2 regions of the Paenibacillus sp. FW126-R14 genome follow, and region 1 is predicted to be linked to the other one. Evidence: riboswitches for the same ligand, from Rfam matches in the RefSeq annotation. Region 1 holds a riboswitch; the other holds the start of a gene.
The links. Region 1 has a riboswitch for cobalamin ahead of AC3WRW_RS04510 (S-layer homology domain-containing protein). Riboswitches for the same ligand answer to the same signal wherever they lie in the genome.
Positions count from the first base shown of each region.

Region 2: linked by a shared signal. The riboswitch ahead of AC3WRW_RS10195 (ABC transporter substrate-binding protein) and the one ahead of AC3WRW_RS04510 (S-layer homology domain-containing protein) in region 1 are both predicted to bind cobalamin.

Region 1 is NZ_JBYTBS010000004.1:250,489-261,282, forward strand. Features, by position in the region: gene AC3WRW_RS04510 (S-layer homology domain-containing protein) at 1-4,818, opposite strand, end outside; cobalamin riboswitch at 4,972-5,177, opposite strand; gene AC3WRW_RS04515 (NUDIX domain-containing protein) at 5,207-5,701, opposite strand; gene glyA (serine hydroxymethyltransferase) at 5,836-7,083, opposite strand; gene metE (5-methyltetrahydropteroyltriglutamate--homocysteine S-methyltransferase) at 7,140-9,428, opposite strand; gene ytaF (sporulation membrane protein YtaF) at 9,636-10,280, opposite strand; gene AC3WRW_RS04535 (DUF1232 domain-containing protein) at 10,403-10,794, shown strand, end outside.
Region 2 is NZ_JBYTBS010000011.1:7,326-18,119, forward strand. Features, by position in the region: gene AC3WRW_RS10160 (MFS transporter) at 1-597, shown strand, start outside; gene cysK (cysteine synthase A) at 666-1,589, shown strand; gene AC3WRW_RS10170 (hypothetical protein) at 1,735-2,031, shown strand; gene AC3WRW_RS10175 (Lrp/AsnC family transcriptional regulator) at 2,208-2,699, shown strand; gene AC3WRW_RS10180 (aminotransferase class I/II-fold pyridoxal phosphate-dependent enzyme) at 2,715-3,920, shown strand; gene AC3WRW_RS10185 (aspartyl-phosphate phosphatase Spo0E family protein) at 3,988-4,254, shown strand; gene AC3WRW_RS10190 (hypothetical protein) at 4,314-4,844, shown strand; cobalamin riboswitch at 4,910-5,051, shown strand; gene AC3WRW_RS10195 (ABC transporter substrate-binding protein) at 5,200-6,216, shown strand; gene AC3WRW_RS10200 (FecCD family ABC transporter permease) at 6,217-7,254, shown strand; gene AC3WRW_RS10205 (heme ABC transporter ATP-binding protein) at 7,260-8,042, shown strand; gene cobT (nicotinate-nucleotide--dimethylbenzimidazole phosphoribosyltransferase) at 8,061-9,143, shown strand; gene cobU (bifunctional adenosylcobinamide kinase/adenosylcobinamide-phosphate guanylyltransferase) at 9,170-9,769, shown strand; gene cbiB (adenosylcobinamide-phosphate synthase CbiB) at 9,791-10,765, shown strand; gene cobS (adenosylcobinamide-GDP ribazoletransferase) at 10,741-10,794, shown strand, end outside.

The DNA of each region.
Region 1 (10,794 bases):
AATTAACTCCAATCCAGAAGAATCCCCGCTAATAATTTGGGCTCCCTTAGGAATGACCATGGAGATGCTGCCTTTGACAGCCTCAATTTGAGGCAAGCTGCTGTTCGAAGGCAAATTGACTTGAATTTTCGAAAGATTATTGCTAGGAATTACTATCGTTATTTCTTTATTTGCATCGGCATTCGTTACAGGAACGATGTAGTCTTTATTGTCGGTCGGGATCTCAATCTTAGGGGTATCGCCGCTCGGTAACGGGAGCTCATTTTCGCCTAAAGTAGGGACATCCGTCATATCATACAGACGATTGTTTCTATTCACGAATCGATCATAGGCTACTAATGCATATGTGCCTTGATCCGTAGCCATGCCATCGACGGCTCCCGATTTAATATGCTTAAAGCCGCCATCCGCTGCTGCAAATGACATTAAGGCATCTAGAGCAGATTTTCCTTTTTTAATAAATCTCTCATCGGTGTTTGGATCTATGCCTAACGCAGTTAACGCGGTAATGACTTGCGCGATGCTTTCACTGCTTTCGCCAAATCCGCCATCTTCGCCCTGCGTTTTTGACAACCAAGCAACTGCACGCTCTCCGGCGCTTTTTACGTCTTGTCTTGTAGAATAATAAGGTGCAAGAGCTTGCAGTGCCATTGACGTTATATCGACATCAGTTTTACCTGGTTCTAACGACCATCCGGCGGCTTTGCTTGTTCCTTTATTTACTTCTTTTTCTAAAATAGAATCGATCAGCTTATCTCTTGTAACTTGTTTTTTCCCTGCCTGTACGACCGGAATAACAAAGTTTTTGGTATCAAACGCAATGAGGGCGAAAATAGGGCCATTTATGCCTTGCTTATTGACATAATCATAATCCGAAAGTGCCTGCGTAAGATCATAGCCCCCGACTTTTTTTGGATTTTTTCCAATAGAAGCTAGGCCAAGAATCGCTCTTGAGTGCTCTGTTCCTTTTGATTTATCCAAAACTCCTGAGTTTTCAGCCATTAAATATTTTACTTCTTGTTCTACATTATTGTAATAAGACTGGTAATAGCCATCCGGGACGGAATAATTGGCCCTTGCCAAGGAAAGGACGGACCATTCCCCGCCACCTGTACCAAAAACCGGTTTATCTACCGTTTTCACAATATAGGCTAGATTCTTATTTAAAAGTTGTTTCGGGTTGCTTACCGTATTAGCTTTGTAAGTAATCGTAAACGATTGCTCAGCTGTATTCCCGGAGGCATCAGTGGCAGAAACAGTGATTGTGTTTGCTCCAGCTGTAAGAACAACGTTGTATTTTTCATCAGCCTTAGGGATTACTGTCCCGTTTAGCTTTACTACCGTTGTGATTACTCCAGGTCTATTATCGGATACTTGGACTCCGAAGCTTAGATTTGGCTGGGATACTTCTTGGTTATTCGTTAGACCGGTTACGGTTATGCTTGGTTTTTCTGTATCTTCTACTACAGGTTGATAAGTTACTATATAAGTTTGTTCTGTTGTATTACCAGATGCATCCGTCGCTTTTACAGAGATTGTGTTTGCTCCGGCGTTAAGAACAATGTTGTATTTATTATCAACCTTGGGAATGACTGACCCGTTCAGCTTCACTTCCGGTGTGATAACTTCAGAGCTGTTATCTGTCACGTCAACACTAAAGCTTAGGCTTGGCTGGGATACTTCTTGGTTATTCGTTAGGCCACTGATAATTAATTTCGGTTTTTCTGTATCAACAAATGTAACTGTATAGGTCTGCTCCGCCGTATTGCCAGAAGTATCAATTGCGGTAACAGTAATTGTGTTTGCTCCAACACGAAGAACAGCTTTGTATACTCCATCTACTACGTTGACGACATTTCCGTTTAGCTTTACTACCGTTGTGATTACTCCAGGTCGATTATCGGTTACTTGAACTCCAAAGTTCAGAGTTGGCTCTGAAAATTCTTGGTTATTCGTTAGGCCGGTTACGCTTATGCTTGGTTTTTCTGTATCAACAACAAATGTAACTGTATAAATCTGCTCCGCCGTATTGCCAGAAGAATCTGTTGCAGTAACAGTAATTGTATTTGCTCCAACACGAAGAGCAGCTTTGTATACTCCATCTACTACGTTGACAACATTTCCGTTTAGCTTAACTACCGTTGTGATTACTCCAGGTCGGTTATCGGTTACTTGAACTCCAAAGTTCAGATTTGGCTGGGATACTTCTTGGTTATTCGTTAGACCGGTTACGGTGATGCTTGGTTTTTCTGTATCAACATCCGTCATGTCATACAGACGGTTGCTTCCATTCACGAATCGATCATAGGCTACAAGTGCATACGTGCCTTGATCAGTTGCCATAGAATCTACTTTTCCTGTTTTAACATGCTTAAAGCCGCCTTCGGCTACGGCAAATGACATTAAAGCATCCAAAGCGGATTTACCATTTTTAATAAATCTTAAGTCTGTGTTTGAATCTATACCGATTGCCGATAATGCGGTTACCACCTGTGACAGACTCTCGCTGCTTGTACTTCCGAAGCTTGTATAGCTTCCTTCACTATTTTGAGTTTTGGAAAGCCAACTAACAGCTCTAGCTAGTGCTGCTTTGACATCTTCTTTCGTCTGAGCATACGGAGCAAGTGCTTGCATCGTCATTGAAGTGAGATCGACATCAGGTTTACCACCAGGAGAAAGTCCCCAGCCTCCTTGATCGGCGTTACCTTTGTTTGATTCTCCATCTATCAAATACTTAATGAGATTATCTCTAGTAGTTTGTACTTTTCCTTCTGCAGCTGAGGGAATTATGTAGTTCTTAGAATCGAATGCAAGAAGAGCGAAGATTGGACCATTCATGCCTTGTTTAATGACATAATCATAATCCGAAAGTGCCTGTAAAAGATCATAGCCTCCAACATCTTTGGGATCTTTGCCAATCGAAGTTAATCCCAGGATGACTCTTGAATGCTCTGTACCTTTTGTTTTATCCAAAACTCCGGCATTCGCAATCATTTTATCTTTTACTGTACTAGCTACATTGTCATAGTACGATTGATAATAGCCATCAGGTACCGAATAGTTAGCTCTGGCCAATGAAAGAACAGACCATTCTCCGCCGCCAGTTCCAAACTTCGGTTTATCTACCGTTTTTAGAATATAGGCTAAGTTTTTATTCAACTGTTCTTTCGTATTGTTTACAACACTAGCTTTGTACGTTATGGTGAGATTTTGCTCTACCGTATTGCCGAATGCACCTTTGGCAGTGATGGCAATTGTGTTTATTCCTGCGCTTAGAACGACATTGTAAGCTCCGCCTGTCTTCGAGATAACAGTTCCATTCAACTTGACTACGGGTGTAATGACAGCCGAGGTGTTATCCGTCGCTTCCACATTAAAGCTAATGTTAGCCTGGGATACTTCTTGCTTATCCGTTATCCCGGTTACTTTAATTGTCGGTTTAACATTACCGTTCAGACTGGCTACCATGCTATCAATGTCATTCTGCTTGCTTTCCATATTGGTAAGCAACGAATACGCTTGATCATATAGGGATTTAACAACAGCATTAGATAGAATCGCTGCTTTATTCGGATCGCTGTTAATCTCTGCGATCCTAGCCGTCAGTGCATCCTTGTTAGCTGTTTGTATAAAGCCGGGACTCCACTCGTCGCCCCCCAGCGATGCTCCAAAGCCATACACAGTAAACTGAGTCCGCACGACGTCGCCATCATGAGGAATATAGTCGGACATCCCTACATTTGGGAAAGCATTATTTACGGCATACATCCACCCAGACATAGATGTATAATCGAATTCTCCCAGCCACTGCTCATTATTCTTTGTTCCTAATTGAACTCCATCCGCATTCATTTGCTCTTTGATATAATTGGGCACATTTACTTGAGTGCTAGCGTCTTTAATCCTAGATAAGTAAAAACGTTCTTCAATAGTTCCGGTATGCAGTATATTATCCTCACCCAAAACGCGCGTGAGTACAGCTGCTACATTTTCACCTTCGTAAAAAGGAACTTTAACCGGCTCTTTAAAATAACCTTGCCCTAAAGTAAATTTCTCAACGGAAAGCGTTAGATTCCCAACCGGAATGGCCGGTACCGTACTTACAGTCAATGGCTGAGTAGCTCTGACGATTCCCGGTGCTGATTTCGCACGATAATCCGTAACTTCAAGCGAGTAATTTCCTGCACTTACGCCTTTGTCAAATGCAGCTATACCGCTCGGATTCGTTACGATGGCTGTCCCACCGACAGTTACTTTCACACCGCTAGCCGGAGAGTTAATAAATTGGTTATTTGTCCAATCATAAGTGCTCTTCGTTACCGTAACAGAGAAAGGCTGGTTGGCCTTGACATCACCTGGTTGAATCGAAATGGATTGAACCAATTGCGTAGTAAAATCACCGTAATACACACTAACTTGGTCATTGCTTTCTAATTCAAACTGATCCATGCCTACAGCAGGTATGATCCATTGTCCTTGACGCTTGACGGCAAAGTTCCATCCATCATAGCCGTTAAATAGTCCTGCGTGTATTCCATCAATTCCTGTCACATACGGACCATAGGGTGAATTTTCAATGACTAATGGAATTTGGGCTTTGCTTAAATCAGCTTGCAGCGCTTCTAACGCATTTGAACCTTCCGCCACTCCTTCGTGGATAAGACCTTGCGGTCCTTCGACGTGAAGCGCAACTGAAACAGGTCCTTGATTCGCAGCGAAAACTGGATTAGCTGGCGCAATGACGTTGAATAATACAGATAATGTCATTACTAATGCTAAAAAGGACGACATAGCTTTACGATGCAATTTGCTTAACATACTGTTCTTATCTCTCCTTCAAGTTTCTTAAAAAGCAAAAAAAGGCAAACCCCACAGGTGGGGTTTACCTTTGATTCCAACATAAAAAAACTACATGCGTATGCCAAAAATGACATAGCAATGCCAACTAATTTCTCACCCCCCGGAGAAACAGTGCGACAAGCAAAATAGGCAGGTATCCTGGCTCATGCATCCTCGTAAACTTTTCGCCTTCCCATCCCCTCAAGTGGGGACAGTGGCCTGATAGAAAAGCAACTCCGCATTTACAGTGGCGGGACCGCGCAGGTGTTGCACCTGACTTCCCTTTTAAGCACTTTCGTCTTTGTGATCGATTGTACACCTTATTTGCATTTATTTAGTTATACTGCCCATACTAGCTGTTAATCTTTTATTTGTCCAGTAGATTCATAGGATGATCCTTAACCCATTCGGAGGCAATCAAATATACTTTGTCTTTCATTAAGGGGCTAAATGTTGGATCATTCATAATCTCAAACTGTTTCGGAATGGCATCTGCCAGCATGACAGCGTCAGTTTCAAACCCGCCCGGCAGCTCTCTAAGCCTCCTAACCTTTGCAGCATAAATATTTTTCACAAAGGCAAGATGATCTTTTTCGAAAATCAAATATTGTCCAATCCTTTCAATCGAATCGAGTTCTCCTCCAGCCTCTTCATACATCTCCCTGATCACCGTTTGCAGATCGGTCTCCCCTTCTTCCCTGCTCCCTCCAGGCAATTCCCAACCGCGACAACGATGTTTAACAAGAACCAATTTCCCTTGAAAGAAAGCAAAAATCAGGACACAATTCGCTTCTTCCATTAGACATTCCTTGGATAATAGTATATTTTGATTTGGCAAAGCTCCGGAAAACTCATAAATCACGATGACCACCAACTTACTTTTTGTGAGATACTTTTAAACACTTCTACTAAATAAAAAAAGTATTTGATCCGAAGATCAAATACTGTGCCCAAATTTAAGGCAAAATAGGATATGCTCCCTCGCGGTTCGCTCTCTTAGTAGCTCAAGCCCGGATAAAGTGGGAATTGTGCTGTCAGATCATTTACCATACCGCGCACTTTATTGTGCACCGCTTCATCCGATGGATTTTTCAATGTCAGAGCTATGATTTTGGCAATTGTTTTCATAGCTTCTTGATCCATGCCGCGGGCCGTAACTGCCGGAGTACCGATCCGAACTCCGCTTGTAATCATCGGTTTAGCGGGGTCGAACGGAATCGCGTTTTTGTTCACCGTTACTCCGACTTCATCCAGCAAGTGTTCAGCTTCTTTTCCGCTGATGTTAAGACTGCGCAGGTCGATCAGCATCAGATGGTTATCCGTACCTCCGGATACAAGATCAACACCTTCTGCCAGAAGTTCTTCTGATAATGTTTTGGCGTTATTAATAACATTTTGAGCATACGTTTTAAAAGCCGGTTGGAGCGCTTCGCCAAAAGCAACGGCTTTAGCGGCGATGATATGCATCAAAGGTCCGCCTTGCGTTCCGGGGAATACGGCTTTATCAATCGCTGCAGCCCAAGGCTTGCGGCAAAGAATCATACCGCCGCGGGGGCCGCGAAGCGTTTTATGCGTAGTCGTCGTAACGAAATGGGCGTATGGAACAGGGCTAGGATGTAACCCTGCTGCAACCAGCCCGGCAATGTGAGCCATGTCCACAAAGAACAACGCGCCTACATCATTCGCGATCGAACCTAAAGCTTCGAAATCAATGGTGCGTGGATATGCGCTGGCACCGGCCACGATCATACGGGGCTTATGCTTGAAGGCCAATTTACGAACCTCGTTATAATCGATATACCCATCGCTTTCTCTGACTCCGTAAGGAATAAAGTTATACAAGATACCGGAAGCATTAACGGGACTGCCATGCGTCAAGTGACCGCCATGCGCCAGATTCATGCCAAGAACCGTATCTCCGGGTTGAAGAGCGGCCAAATAAACAGCCAAATTCGCTTGTGCTCCGGAATGCGGCTGCACGTTTGCGTGCTCAGCGCCGAATAATTCTTTTGCACGATCACGCGCGATGTCCTCAACGATATCGACATGCTCGCAGCCACCGTAATAGCGTTTACCTGGGTAGCCTTCTGCATATTTGTTTGTCAAGACTGTTCCCATCGCTTGCAAAACAGCTTCACTAACAAAGTTTTCTGAAGCGATCAATTCGATTTTGTCGCGTTGACGGCCAATCTCCAAATTCATAGCTTCTACAATTTTAGGATCTTGTTGACGTAATTGCTCCACAGTAACTTTCTCCTTAAAATAAGATTGTTTCTATTCGTTTAAAAGCTTTACAGATCTTAGTTTGAATCCGTATGTTTTACACGAGCAATTTTCGTCGCTTCCACCATGTTGCGTAAAGAAGCAACGGTCTCTTCCTGTCCGCGGGTTTTCAGACCGCAATCCGGATTGATCCAGAACAACTTAGGATCCAATACACGCAGAGCGCGTTCGATCATACTCGTCATTTCGTCGATACTCGGAACCCTCGGGCTATGAATATCGTATACCCCTAAACCGATGCCCAGCTTATAAGTATTCAATTCGAAGCTATGAATCAATTCGCCATGGCTGCGGGAAGTCTCAATGGAAATGACATCAGCGTCCATCGCTTCGATTGAATCAATCATGTCATGAAATTCGCAATAGCACATATGCGTATGAATTTGTGTTGTTTCCTGCACTGTGCAGGTTGCGATGCGGAAAGCTTTGACCGCCCATGCGAGATATTCGGCTTGTTCCTCTTCCTTCAGCGGGAGTCCTTCGCGCACGGCAGGTTCGTCGACCTGAATCATGCCGATGCCGGCGTTCTCAAGCGCCTCAACTTCTTGTCTAAGCGCATAAGCGAGTTGGTACGCAATATGTTCGCGCGGGATGTCTTCGCGGACGAACGACCAGTTCATAATTGTGATCGGTCCAGTTAGCATTCCTTTCACCGGACGGCTTGTGCGAGACTGTGCATACTTGGTTTCTTCGACAGTCATCTCTCCCGTGAAAGCGACATCCCCGAAAATTACCGGAGGCTTCACGCAGCGGGATCCGTACGATTGCACCCATCCGTTTTGTGTAAACACAAAGCCGGCAAGCTTTTCACCAAAAAATTCAACCATATCGGTACGCTCAAATTCCCCGTGAACGAGAACGTCTATTCCGATCTCCTCTTGAAGTTTGATCCAGATATCGATTTGCTCCCGAATGAACGCCGCATACTGCTCATGGCTCCACTCGCCTTTACGCCATAATTGTCGCGCTTTGCGAACTTCCGCAGACTGCGGGAAACTTCCGATGGTTGTAGTTGGAAAAAGCGGCAGCTGCCATTTGGCTTGTTGCGCGACATGACGCTCGGCGAAAGGACGGACACGTTCCGGCTGCTGAACGCGAAGTTCAGCGACCTTTTGCTGAATATCGCTACGGTTGCGGGCCTCCGATTGCTGAAGAGCTTGAAGCGCACGATCGCATTTCTCCAATTCCTCTGCGATCCCAGCGCTGCCTGAGGACAATGCTTTCGTAATCAAGACTAACTCATCCAGTTTTTCCTCGGCATAGGCGAGCGCATCTTTCAGTTCAGGAGCAAGCTTCGTCTCCCGCTCTGTCGTTACAGGGACATGTAGCAAGCTGCAAGAAGATTGGACAAGCAGTTGTTCGGTCGATACGAACTGATTGAGTTCTTCCAGCAACGCCAGTTTCCCACGAAGCGATGCTTTCCAGATCCCGCGCCCATCGATCACTCCCGCGCCTAATACTTTGTCTGCCGGGAATCCGAACGTTTTCAACGACTCTAAGTTACCGTTAAGGCCATGGACGAAATCCAGACCAATCCCCTTGACTGGCAGGGAGATAATGTCAGCGTAGCGATCTACAGCTTCAAAATAAGTCTGCAGCACAATATTCAGGTTTGGCACGGATGCGGCAAACGTTTCATAAATCGTTTTAAGTCTCGCAATGTCAGCATCTTTCAGCTTTGTTACAAGAATCGGCTCATCGATTTGAACCCATTGCACGCCTTCTTCAGCAAGCTCTTGAAGAATCTGAACGTACAGCGGAAGCAACCGGTCCAACCAAGCATCTGTTTCCGCTGCACTGTATCCTTTGGATAGCTTCAAGAAAGTTAATGGACCCACGATAACCGGTTTTCCTTCGATACCGAGCTTTTCCTTCGCTTCCCGGTAGGCAGCTAATGGCTTGTTCTCCGTAATGACAGGGGATGCATCTGTCAGTTCAGGTACGATATAGTGATAGTTGGTGTTAAACCATTTCGTCATCTCACTTGCAGCGGCATCCTTTGTACCCCGAGCAACTCCGTAATAGACGGACAAGGGGACAGCACCGCCCTCAAAAGCAAAACGTTTTGGGATAATGCCAAACATGGCGGCAGTATCAAGAATGTGATCATAATAACTAAAATCATTGACAGGAATCAGATCGATCCCCTTCTCCTGCTGCTTGCGCAAATGATTTAAGCGAATCTCCTGCAGCTGCAGCTGAAATTCCGATTCTTCAAGCTTGCCTGCCCAGAAAGCTTCAAGGGCTTTTTTCCATTCCCTATCAGCACCGATACGCGGGTATCCCAAAACACTGCTTCTGACCATCTAAAAAACTCCTCTACAATATGATAAGGAAAAGATATCATAAAGAAGGAGTTATAGAGTAACTGGATTTACCTATATCTAGATATAGGTAATAGCTATAACAAAGGTGTTATTGACATTCTAAGTTTTCAATAAAATATCGCCTCATGAATGTCATACAATACTACCTTTTGCGTAAAATATAGGATACAAGAATGACAGTAGGATTCAACCGAACAAAGAATTGCCGGCAATTAACAAAAGCATAATCCCACTCAGAATGGTCCCGAATTGGCCAACGGTGAAAGAACCAATCCGAATCCCCGCTACTTTTCGGCCGAGAACAACACCGAACCATACCGTAATGAAACTACCGAAAGCGGCGGTTAAGGATATAGCCAGAGGCGATAATCCAAGTAAACCTGCACCCAAGCCATTTGTAATTGCATTTACAGATAGCGCTACCCCCAGAATGAGTGCCTCACCTAAACCAATATCTCCCGATTTATCAACATCTGCCATTTCAGGATTCTTCAGAATTGATTTCATGGAGGCCGCATCATCCATTTCAATAGGTTTAACCTCTTTGGATACAGGTTGCTTCTTTCGTGGGAGGGCTAATAAAATAATGCGGATCCCCACAATAAACAATAGAAATGCACCTGCCAAGACAGGGTAAATACCTGGTAGAACTTGCGAAAGCCAATGTCCAGAAACAATCCCAAACATGCTAAAAAGAAAACAAATAATGGCGATTACGACATTAGAAGAAAAACCAATACGAGTACCACGAATCCCATAAGAGATTCCAACACCTAAATTATCCAAACTTGAAGATACGGCAAATCCCAGGATCAGAAGCCATGCTGTCATTGTATTTCACTCCTCCAACTGTTTACAGTCAGAGTATTGAAGATCCTGCAATAAAGTGCTTTTCCAAATAAAAAAATGTTGAGATTTTTTCAACACTAAGCCATAAGGGGTGAAACCATAGGATGTCCGACAAAAATAGGGAAGAAACGCTGGGACTTACGTTAACCGCTTTATTAAAAGCACGTTCCTTTTCAATGCGGAAACTAAGTTCACTCACGGGGATTGATACAGCTACCATTTCTCGAATCATCAGTGGAAAGCAAAAGGCTAAGCTCAACCATTTGGAAGCCTTTGCCTTCCATCTCGGAGTTCCAACCGCTCAGTTATTTCAAGCTGCAGGATTCGATATCACCATGCCTCAAGCTGAAACGCACTCGGACATATACACGTCCATAAGCAGTGTGCAAAAAATTTTGCAGTCCTCAAATTTAATTGATCATTCGTTCACAGCCGAACTTGTCCAGAAAGAACTGAGCAAGTATGAGCAGTATGCCCTAACAGAAGAAGGACGGCA
Region 2 (10,794 bases), on a different contig from region 1:
ATTCGAAGCCTTCGGCAAGCGGAAACACCATGGAAGCGCGTAAGCTTGGCTTTGGTCTTTCAAGGAGTACGGGAAGGCGTCTTCGGCTTTATGATTGCGCTGCTCGTCTATATTTCCACTTCGAGCGAAGCGAGCTTAGGAAATTTTGTGCTGATGACCTCGGCCGTGTCGCTTGTCAGTTTTTGGGCAGCAGGCCGGTTTATTAAGCCGCGTTTTCGCAATGTTAGTATGTTGATCGGTGCGGCTATGGTGGTGGCGATTATTGTTCCTTTTTTCTGGAAGATGAGTTACAGCACTTTGCTTATTTTTGGTTTAGGGTCTGCACTCTTCTTCCCGATGTACTCCGTGCCTATGGTTTCAGCCGTATTCGATCTGATTGGCTCGACGGAAGAAAGCGCCAAGCAAAGGGAGGAGTATATCGTGCTCCGTGAGCTTGCTTTGAATGTTGGCAGGGTCTGCGGCGTTCTTTTGTTTATTATTGTGATTTCTTGGAGCAAGGCGCCATGGGTTATTAATATGCTTTTGTTGTTGATTGGCAGCTCCACGCTTTTTAGTTGGTATTTTATGAAAAGGCAGCTCTCCGTATTTAAATCTTGACATCTCAGGATCTTCCCGATAAAAATGTGAATAGAGTTTGTAATGGGAAGAGGAGGGGGCAACCCTTGATGCATAAAAAAATGGTGAACAGCATCACAGAGCTGATCGGCGATACGCCTGCGGTACGTATTAACCGCCTGGTTGAGCCTGGCGATGCGGAATTGTATGTGAAGCTTGAGTATTTTAACCCAAGCGGCAGTGTGAAAGACCGTGCAGCATTTAATTTAATCGAGCAGGCGGAGAAAGACGGGCAGCTCCGCCCCGGGGCGACGATTATTGAGCCGACGAGCGGCAATACAGGGATTGGCTTGGCGATGAATGCCGCAGCCAAAGGCTATAAAGCGATTCTCATCATGCCGGATAATATGACGAAAGAACGAATCAATCTGCTCAAGGCTTATGGGGCAGAGGTCGTGCTTACTCCAGCCGCACTGCGGATGCCTGGCGCTATCGCCAAAGCGAAAGAGCTGAGGGATCAAATCCCGAACAGCTATATCCCTCAGCAGTTCGAGAATCCGGCGAATCCGAGCATTCACCGGGTCACGACGGCTCCTGAGATTTTGGAGCAAATGGAAGGTCGTCTGGATGCCTTCGTCGCAACCTCAGGCACCGGCGGAACGATCACCGGAACGGGCGAGGCGCTCCGTGAGAAGCTGCCGGATATTCAGATTTATGTGGTGGAGCCTAAAGGTTCTCCTGTATTATCCGGAGGAAGTCCAGGCCCTCACAAGCTTGTGGGGACGAGCCCGGGCTTCGTGCCGGCTATTTTGAACACAAGTGTCTACGATCATATCGTTCAGGTGGCCGATGACGATGCCATTCGAACAATGAGGGACTTGGCCAGCAAAGAAGGCATCCTCGTGGGCCCTTCTGCCGGCGCGTCGGTTTGGACGGGGCTGCAGGTTGCCCGCAAGCTGGGAGCGGGGAAAAGGGTGCTCTGCATCGCACCGGATACAGGTGAAAGATATTTGAGTATGGACCTTTTTGAGTAATTGACATGCTGGAAATACGGCCAATGGGATGTAATCATCCTTGATGCCGTATTTTTTTCTGTTTTACAAGAAAAATGTTGAATAAAAATTCATGGTTGAGTATAATTATAGAAGTAATAACACGTGTTTAGAAAGGTGGATTATCTTGAAATTAGCTTATATTAATGCATATCCGGAAAATGAACAATTACATGAGTTTATACAAACATATACAAATGAATGCATAAAAACCGGAGCGAAAAACCAAGTGAACTGGGACAGTCTCCAAACCCAATATGTGATTTCAGTTTACGATGAAGATACGCTCGTCGGAATCGGCTGCTTGGCCATGGAGCCCAGCATTCATGTGCGTCCTGCGTATGAACATCGTGAAATCGAGCATATGGTGTCCAAATTGTTGAAAGCCGAATCCAAGTTTGGTATCGTTCACGCGCAATCCTAACCCGTTACATTTATGAAGCTGCCTCGTCTCAGGCGGCTTTTTTGGTTTTTTCGCGGGAAACTTCGATTATACACAAATTATCTGAAAATTAGGTGAGCGGAGTAATTGAATTAGGACAGCAATTCATTGTAAGATTAAAGGATGAACGAATACGATTACAGAAAGGTTGGTTAACCATGGATGCTTTGAAGCTTAAAATTCTCGAACTACTGAAAGAAGACGCCCGCCGGAGTGCGGAACTCATCGCCACAATGCTAGGAACGGCGGAGGACGAGGTGGCGCGAGCGATAAGCGAGATGGAAGCGGATAAGGTCATCGTCAAGTACGCCACAGTCGTAAATTGGAGCAAAGTGGATGACGAAAAGGTTACTGCCCTGATTGAAGTGCAAATTACGCCTGAACGCGGACGCGGGTTCGACGCAATTGCGGAACGGATTTACTTATATCCAGAGGTCAAGTCCGTGTATCTTATGTCGGGCGCATATGATTTACTTGTTGAAGTGGAAGGCCATTCCCTTAAACAAGTCGCTTCTTTCGTATCTAACAAACTATCGCCGATTGATCGCGTGCTTTCAACCAAAACGAATTTTATCTTAAAAAAATACAAACAAGACGGCATCATTTTCGAGGATCAAGCAGATGATCATCGGATGCTGGTCTCTCCGTAAGGAAGAGGTATCGCCATGATCAAAAATGAGACAATTATAGAGCCGAGCAAAGTAAAATCGATGCAGGAGTATCTTGCACCTGCCGTACGTGAAATGAAGCCTTCAGGCATTCGGAAGTTTTTTGATTTGGTAAACAACAGCAAGGATGATATTATTTCTCTCGGCGTTGGCGAACCGGACTTCTCTACCCCGTGGCACGTCCGTGAGGCTGCGGTGTATTCCTTGGAGCGTGGCAGAACCAAATATACGCCAAACTCAGGTATTCCTGAGCTTCGTGAAGCCATTGCCGAATATTTGCATACGTCATTTAAGGTGAAATATGAGCCGTCGAACGAAGTCTTAGTGACCGTCGGGGGCAGCGAAGCGATTGACTTGGCCCTGCGTGCCTTGGTCACTCAGGGAGACGAGATTTTGATTCCGGAGCCTTGCTATATTTCATACTCGCCAATTACAAGTATTAGCGGAGGTGTTCCCGTCGGAATCGAAACCTTCGCTAAGGATCAATTCAAGCTAACGGAGAAGGCGCTTCGCGATGCGATTACGCCGCGTTCCAAAATTTTAATTCTGTGCTATCCGAGCAATCCGACAGGCGGTATCATGACTTATGAGGACTGGCTGCCGATTGCTAAAGTGGTGGAAGAGAACGATCTTATCGTCATTTCGGATGAAATTTATGCGGAATTGACTTATGGCCAGAAACATGTGAGCTTTGCGGCTGTTCCCGGTATGAAGGACCGTACGATTTTGGTTAGCGGGTTCTCCAAAGCTTTTGCGATGACAGGCTGGAGAATGGGCTATGCCTGCGGTCATCAAGAAATTATTTCGGCTATGACCAAAATCCATCAATATACCGTCATGTGCGCACCGGTTATGGGTCAGGTTGCCGCGCATGAAGCTTTGACGAATGGTTTGGAAGAGAAAGACCGCATGATAGAGTCTTATAATCAACGGAGACGTTTGGTGGTCAAGGGTTTTCGCGACATCGGACTTGAGTGTCATGAACCACAAGGAGCTTTCTATGCATTCCCAAGTATTAGCGCTACAGGGCTAACTTCAGATGAATTTGCCCAGAGGCTTTTGTTCGAAGCTAAAGTCGCTGCCGTACCGGGAGATGTCTTTGGATTAGGCGGAGAAGGCTTCCTGCGCTGCTCTTATGCCTACAGCGTTTCTCAACTGAATGAAGCACTGGAGAGAATCGGAAAATTTCTGAGAAAATTGTAATTCTACTCTAAAAATCTATGTTCATTATGGCTGAAAGCTGGTATTCTTGTAGTAAGGAGGGATGAGCATGGCTTTTTTGGAATACCAACTATCTACCTATCGAAAACATATGCAAATTAATGAACAAGATTTCGGACAACGTTGGTTGACTAAGCATGCTAAGAGACGTAACTCCCTGAACTTACTGGAAGAAGAGATACATTCTCTGCGGCGCAGGCTGGAGCAGATGGTTCTTGACGGGGAAGAAATGACATCGGATTCCGTCGTAGAACTCAGTACGATACTTGATCTCAAAATAAATGAATATATGAATGATGGAAAGAAAAGTCGGTGAAAACCGGCTTTTCTCGCGACTATCGATATATTTAGATCATACGGAGGTACTTTTACAACATGAAATTGAAATTGCTGTTGGTAATGCTGATGTCGACGCTTATGGTGCTGCTGGCGGGGTGCGGCGGACCGAAGCCGGATGTGTCTATATTTGTTATGGGTCAAAATGGTTTCCCGAGCGACGCAGGAGAGAAGCTTGAGGCGTCGTTAAAATCGAAGATCGGTGAGACTCCTACCATCAAGCTGAATACATCGCCTATTTTCTCTATGGAGAAAATGATCGTCGAGCTGGCGGCAGGAGGCAACGGCATCTTTATTTTGGCGGACGAGCAGTTCAAGGGATTGAGCAGCCAAGCTGGATTCGTTTCTTTGGACGAAACGATCAAGCCTGAGGATTACCCGGACGGGGTCATCGAAATTGCAGAAGAGGGCAAGCCTGCAGAGAAGCATCTGTATGGAATTCCGCTCGCAGGAAACAAGTGGATGAAGGAACAAGGCTTTGAAGGCAAAGGGCTTGTTGCTTTCATTCCTGTCAATGCGCCGAAGCTGGAAGAAGCAAAGCAAGTGCTTAAAGTGATTGCACAAAAGTAGCAAGACGTCTATAATCGACAAATAGATTGAGTGTCCAATATACAGCCATTGGTGCCGGCAAACGAATTCAGCAAACGCGCGAGTGTTTCGAACCATTTGCCGCTTAAAAGGGAAGCCGGTTAAAGTCCGGCGCGGTCCCGCCACTGTAATCCGGAAGGTCAAATTTTGCCGGAAAGTCAGGATACCTGCCATGGTGCCGTTACGACATCCTTCGAGGAAAAGGATCGCGTTAAATCAGGAAGTGACCGGCAGGTTGCTGAACGCCGCGATTTATCGTCCCCTTTGTTCCTTAGGAGCAGAGGGGCTTTTTATTAGGATCAATCGAAATAAAATACGGTGAGAGAGAGGCTGCATCATGCAAATGCAAAAAAAATGGATGAAGAAAGCACTAATCCTGACGGTCGCCTTAACAACAGCCGTCAGCTTAGCGGCATGCGGTAAGAAAGAAGCGGAGATTACGAATCCGTCCAAGCTTGGCGGAGAGGGGACGAAAGCGCCTAGCGCAACAACAGCGCCTGCTCCTGCAAAAAAGACGGCCTATCCGTTGAAAGTTAAGGATGCAACAGGCAAAGAGTTCACTTTTGACAAAGCGCCAGAGCGGATTGCGTCTGTTTCCCCGGCAGAAACGGAAGCTTTGTTTGCCCTTGGATTAGATGCTAATATCGTAGGCGTATCTGATTTTGACGATTATCCCGAAGCAGCGAAGTCGAAGCCGAAACTAGGCAGTATCACAAAGCCTAACCAGGAAGCTTTAATCGCCACCAATGCAAGTATCGTATTCACAGGTGTCTCGATGAAAGCTGACACGGTGGAGAAGCTGCGTCAAATGAATATCAACGTGTTTAAAGTGGAGCCCAAAACGTTGGATGACGCAATGGCGAACATTGAAACGTACGGTTTAATTACAGATCGTCAGGAACAAGCGGAGAAAGTGGTCGCTAAGATGAAGGCGGACCGCCAGAAAGTTGTTAATGCGGTGAAAGACGTGAGGCAGGAAAATAAGAAAAAAGTTTATATTGAATTCAGCCCGGGCTGGACGGTCGGCAGCGGCGAATTCATGGATGAGTTGATCAAGTTATCCGGGGGCATTAATGTAGCAGGCGACGGAAAAGGCTGGTACCAAATCAGCGAAGAGAAAATCATTGCGCAAAACCCGGCTGTCATTCTGTTCGCGAACGGAGTTGTCGATAGCAAAAGCAAGAAGCCGCTGGATGAAATCATTCGTACAAGAAGCGGTTGGGATGCTATTGATGCTGTGAAAAATAAGCAGGTGGTCGGCTTAGATCAGAACATGCTCAGCCGTCCTGGACCGAGACTGACGGATGGACTGCTGGAAATGGCGAAAGGCATTTATCCCGAACTGGTGAAATAAATGAAAAGAAAACTAATGCTGTGGGGAGGAGTAGGAGGTATACTCCTTCTTCTTTCTATTTTGGCAAGTTTATCGGTGGGGACAGCCAATCTCCCAGTTCTTCAAATTGCGGGCATTCTGGGTAAACATATACCATGGATAGGTGACTATATCGATGCCAGTTGGCAGCAATCGGCGGAGCAGATCATCAATAAAGTGCGTTTCCCGCGCGTGCTGCTCGGAATTCTCGTAGGGGCGTCCCTCTCTGTGGCGGGTGCTGCCTTCCAGGGCGTTCTGCGGAATCCGCTTGCTGATCCTTATGCACTCGGTGTTTCTTCCGGCGCATCGGTTGGAGCGGCATTTTTAATCTATTTCGGACTGCAGATGGCTTGGTTTGGCCAGTGGTCTATTCCGATTGTTGCGTTTGTCACGGGACTCCTGTCACTGTTCTTGGTTCTTAGGCTGGCTCAAATCGACGGAAAGTTGAAGATGGAGACGCTTATTTTGTCAGGTGTCGTCATGCAGGCTTTTCTTGGCGCGATCGTATCCTTCATGGTGTCCATTTCCAAACAAGTCATCAATGAAATTATTTTTTGGCTAATGGGCAGCTTGGCCATGCGGGGATGGCCGTACATCACGATTATTTCGCCTTACTTGATTATAGGCTTAGTTGTACTGCTTAGTTATGCACGATCTTTGAATTTACTGGCGCTGGGAGAGCGGCAGGCCGCCCATCTTGGGGTGAATGTAGAACGAACAAAGTTGATAGTGCTCATTGTCGCTACCTTCATCACGGCAGCAGCTGTATCCGTAGCCGGGGTCATCGGTTTTGTCGGACTTATCGTTCCGCATTTGGTGCGTCTGCTGGTGGGTCCGGATTATCGTCTTATTATTCCGTTATCTGCGATTGGCGGCGGTATCTATGTTTTGTGGGCGGATACGCTTGCTCGTACGCTGCTTAGTCCGACGGAGATTCCCCTCGGTGTCATAACGGCGTTTTTGGGCGCTCCGTTCTTTGCTTATTTGCTTCATAAGGATAAGAAAACGTTAAGAGGTTGAACAAGATGATTAAAGTGGAGCAGCTTTCTCAAAGTTTTCATGAACGTCAAGTACTTGATAATTTGAGCTTTGAGGTCAAACACGGTGAGTTTTTTGGCATTATAGGGCCTAATGGAAGCGGGAAATCGACGCTGCTTCGCCTTCTTTCCGGGATTGATGCGGTAAAAAGAGGATCGGTCCTGCTGGATGACCGGCCTGCATCTTCCTATTCGCGAAAAGAACTGGCTAGATGGCTGGCTGTTCTGCAGCAAGATGCTTTGCCGCCAGTTGGCTTTACCATTCGTGAAGTTGTGGAAATGGGCCGCTACCCCTTCCAGAATTGGCTTGGCGAGGATACGGCCGAGGCTGAGCAATTAATTGAGGGGATCATCCGGAAGCTGCATTTGGAACCGCTCGTGGAACGTACGATTGAGCGTCTCAGCGGCGGAGAGCGGCAGCGGGTAGCGCTTGCTAAAGTGATGGCTCAGCAGCCGCGCTTGCTGATGCTGGATGAGCCTACGACTTTTCTGGACATCGGATATCAAGTGCAAATGATGGACTACATTCGGGAATGGCAGCGCGAATCGCAGCTAACGGTTGTAGCTGTCCTGCACGATTTGAATTTGGCAGCCCAATATTGCACCAGACTGATGGTGGTACATAACGGTATGCTGGCAGCGATAGGAACGCCCCATGAGATCATTACCAGCAAGCTGATTACAGAGGTCTACGGAACAGAGCCTATTGTTCTGCAACACCCTGTCAACCAAGCGCCACAAATTTTATTGCAGCCTGAAAAGTACGAATAAGCAATGGAGGAATGAAATGTGAGCAACTTGCAAGCTATAATTGACGCTATCGAACCCATTCATGCAGAGAAGGTAAATGAAGCGAACCATCATTTGAATCAATTAACCAAACCTCAGGGCAGCCTAGGGAAATTGGAAGATATTGCGCGTCAAGTTGCCGGGATTACCGGAGAGGTCAAGCCTGTTTTTGATAAAAAAGCGGTCATTGTGATGGCTGGCGACCATGGCGTTTGCGAAGAAGGCATCAGCGCGTTCCCGGCGGAAGTTACGCCGCAGATGGTGCTGAACTTCCTTCATGGCGGTGCGGCGGTTAACGTACTTGCCAGACACGCGGGAGCAGACGTAGTATGCGTGGACATGGGAGTCAATGCAGATTTGGAACACACGCATCTGGTGTCGCGCAAGGTCAGGAAAGGATCTCGCAACATGGCGCGTGAAGCGGCATTGACGCTGGAAGAAGCGGTACAAGCCATAGAAACGGGCGTGCAAATTGTGGATGAGCTGGCGGAGAAGGGGTACCGTCTCTTCGCTACCGGCGAGATGGGGATTGGCAATACAACGGCCAGCGCAGCCATGTTATGCGCGCTGGCAGGCGTAGACGCCGAAATATCCGTAGGCCGCGGAACAGGCATTGACGATGCCAAGATGCTGCACAAGCAAGCGGTCGTCAACAGGGCATTGGACGTGAACGGGCTGCGCCCGGCGAAGGACAATGCGGCGGACCGCTCAAGCGGAGACTACGCGCTTGAGGTATTGAGCAAAGTCGGCGGATTGGAGATCGCCGGACTGGTAGGCGTGATTCTTGGCGCAGCGAAGAATCGTTGCCCGGTTGTCGTCGACGGCTACATCTCGTCGGCGGCGGCGCTCGTGGCGAGCCGGTTGGCGCCGCTAAGCGCGCCGTACATGCTCGCCTCGCACTTATCGCAGGAGCAGGGGCATGTGAAGATGCTCGAGGCTGTCGGCCTCTCTGCGATGCTGCAGATGGATATGCGCCTGGGCGAAGGAACAGGCGCGGTGCTTGTCTTTAACTTGATCGAGGCCGCAGGCAAGATCATGAGAGAGATGGCGACATTCGAAAGCGCAGGCGTGTCGCGAGAGTAGGCAGCAGGGAAGGAGGCGAAGGCGCCATGGCGGTTTTGGTAACGGGCGGCGCGCGCAGCGGCAAAAGTTCGTTCGCCGAGAAGCTTGCGATGCAGAGCAGCGAGCGGGGGATTTATATCGCGACCTCCCACATCTACGATGAGGAAATGAGGGAGCGGGTTGGTCTGCACCGGCAGACGAGGCTCAACTCCGGGTATCCGTGGGATACCCGGGAGGAGCCGTTCCGGCTGTGCGGGCTCTTGAACCAACTGGACGAGAGCGGCGAGGAGGCCGTTGTGTTGGTCGATTGCTTAACGCTCTGGTTAAGCAACTGGCTGCTCCGGTATGAAGGAGAAGAGAATGCTTCAGCGCTGGTTATGGATTGTGTCGAGGAGCTGGTAGATACCGTCTCCCGCTACCGCGGACAGCTCATTCTGGTGACGAATGAGGTCGGAGACGGCATTGTGCCGGAATATCCGCTTGGCCGCAGGTTCCGCGACTTGGCGGGGCGGATGAATCAGCGTTTAGCCGAAGTGTGCGAGAGAGTGTTTCTCGTAACGGTCGGTATCCCCATCGAGTTAAAAAGCATTGCATACCGGCTCGGTGAAGGCAAAGGCGAAGGCAAAGTCGGAGGCAAGCAGTCTTAGAAGCATGGAACGGTGATGACTATGTGGATTTATTCCTGGCAGGAGATCGTCAGTATGACGGCTGCTGCCATTGTATTAGATTGGATCATTGGCGATCCGAAATGGCCGACACATCCGGTTATTCTCGTCGGCCGCTGGATACGCTGGATGGAAGGCGCGCTGCGCAAAGAAGGCGATAGCCCGAAAAGGTTGAAGATAAAAGGCGTTCTGCTTGCAACTACTACTGTGATGGTAAGCTTCTGCTGTGTGCTTGTCATCATTCTGGCAGCGCGTGCGGTCAACGAATGGTTGGGCTACGCGGTCAGTACGTGGCTGATTTCAACGACGATTGCCATTAAGGGACTGAAGGATGCCGCTTATCTCGTGTACAATCCGCTGCGCAAAGGCGAACTTGCCGATGCCCGGAAGTACACGGGCTACATCGTTGGCCGTGATACGGATGCGCTCGGCGAAGAAGAACTGACACGCGCGGTCGTCGAGACCGTGGCGGAGAATATCGTGGACGCGGTGATTTCGCCGCTCTTCTACGCGCTGATCGGCGGAGCTCCGCTCGCTATGCTGTACCGGGCATCGAATACGCTGGATTCGATGGTCGGCTACCGAAATGACCGTTACCGTCATTTCGGTTGGGCGTCGGCCCGCTGGGACGACGCTATGAACTGGATTCCGGCCCGGCTGACCGGCCTCCTGCTGATCCTCGTCGCCCTGCTGCAGCGGGGCCTCTCGGCGAAGCGCGCAGCGGCGGCGATTCGCCGCTTCGCGCACCTGCACCCCAGCCCGAACAGCGGAATTCCGGAGTCGGCGGTCGCCGGGGCACTCGGAATTGAGCTTGGCGGGCTGAACGTCTATGGCGGCGTCGCAAGCGAACGCGCCCGTCTGGGCTGGCCGCTGCGTCCGCGGACGCAGCAGGATATCGTCTACGCCGTCAGGATGCTCTACGGCGTCAGCTTTGTAGTGATGGGAGGATTGCTGTGCCTACTGCTCGTATTGTTCTAGATTGGCTGCGTGCTTGCATCGCAGCCTTT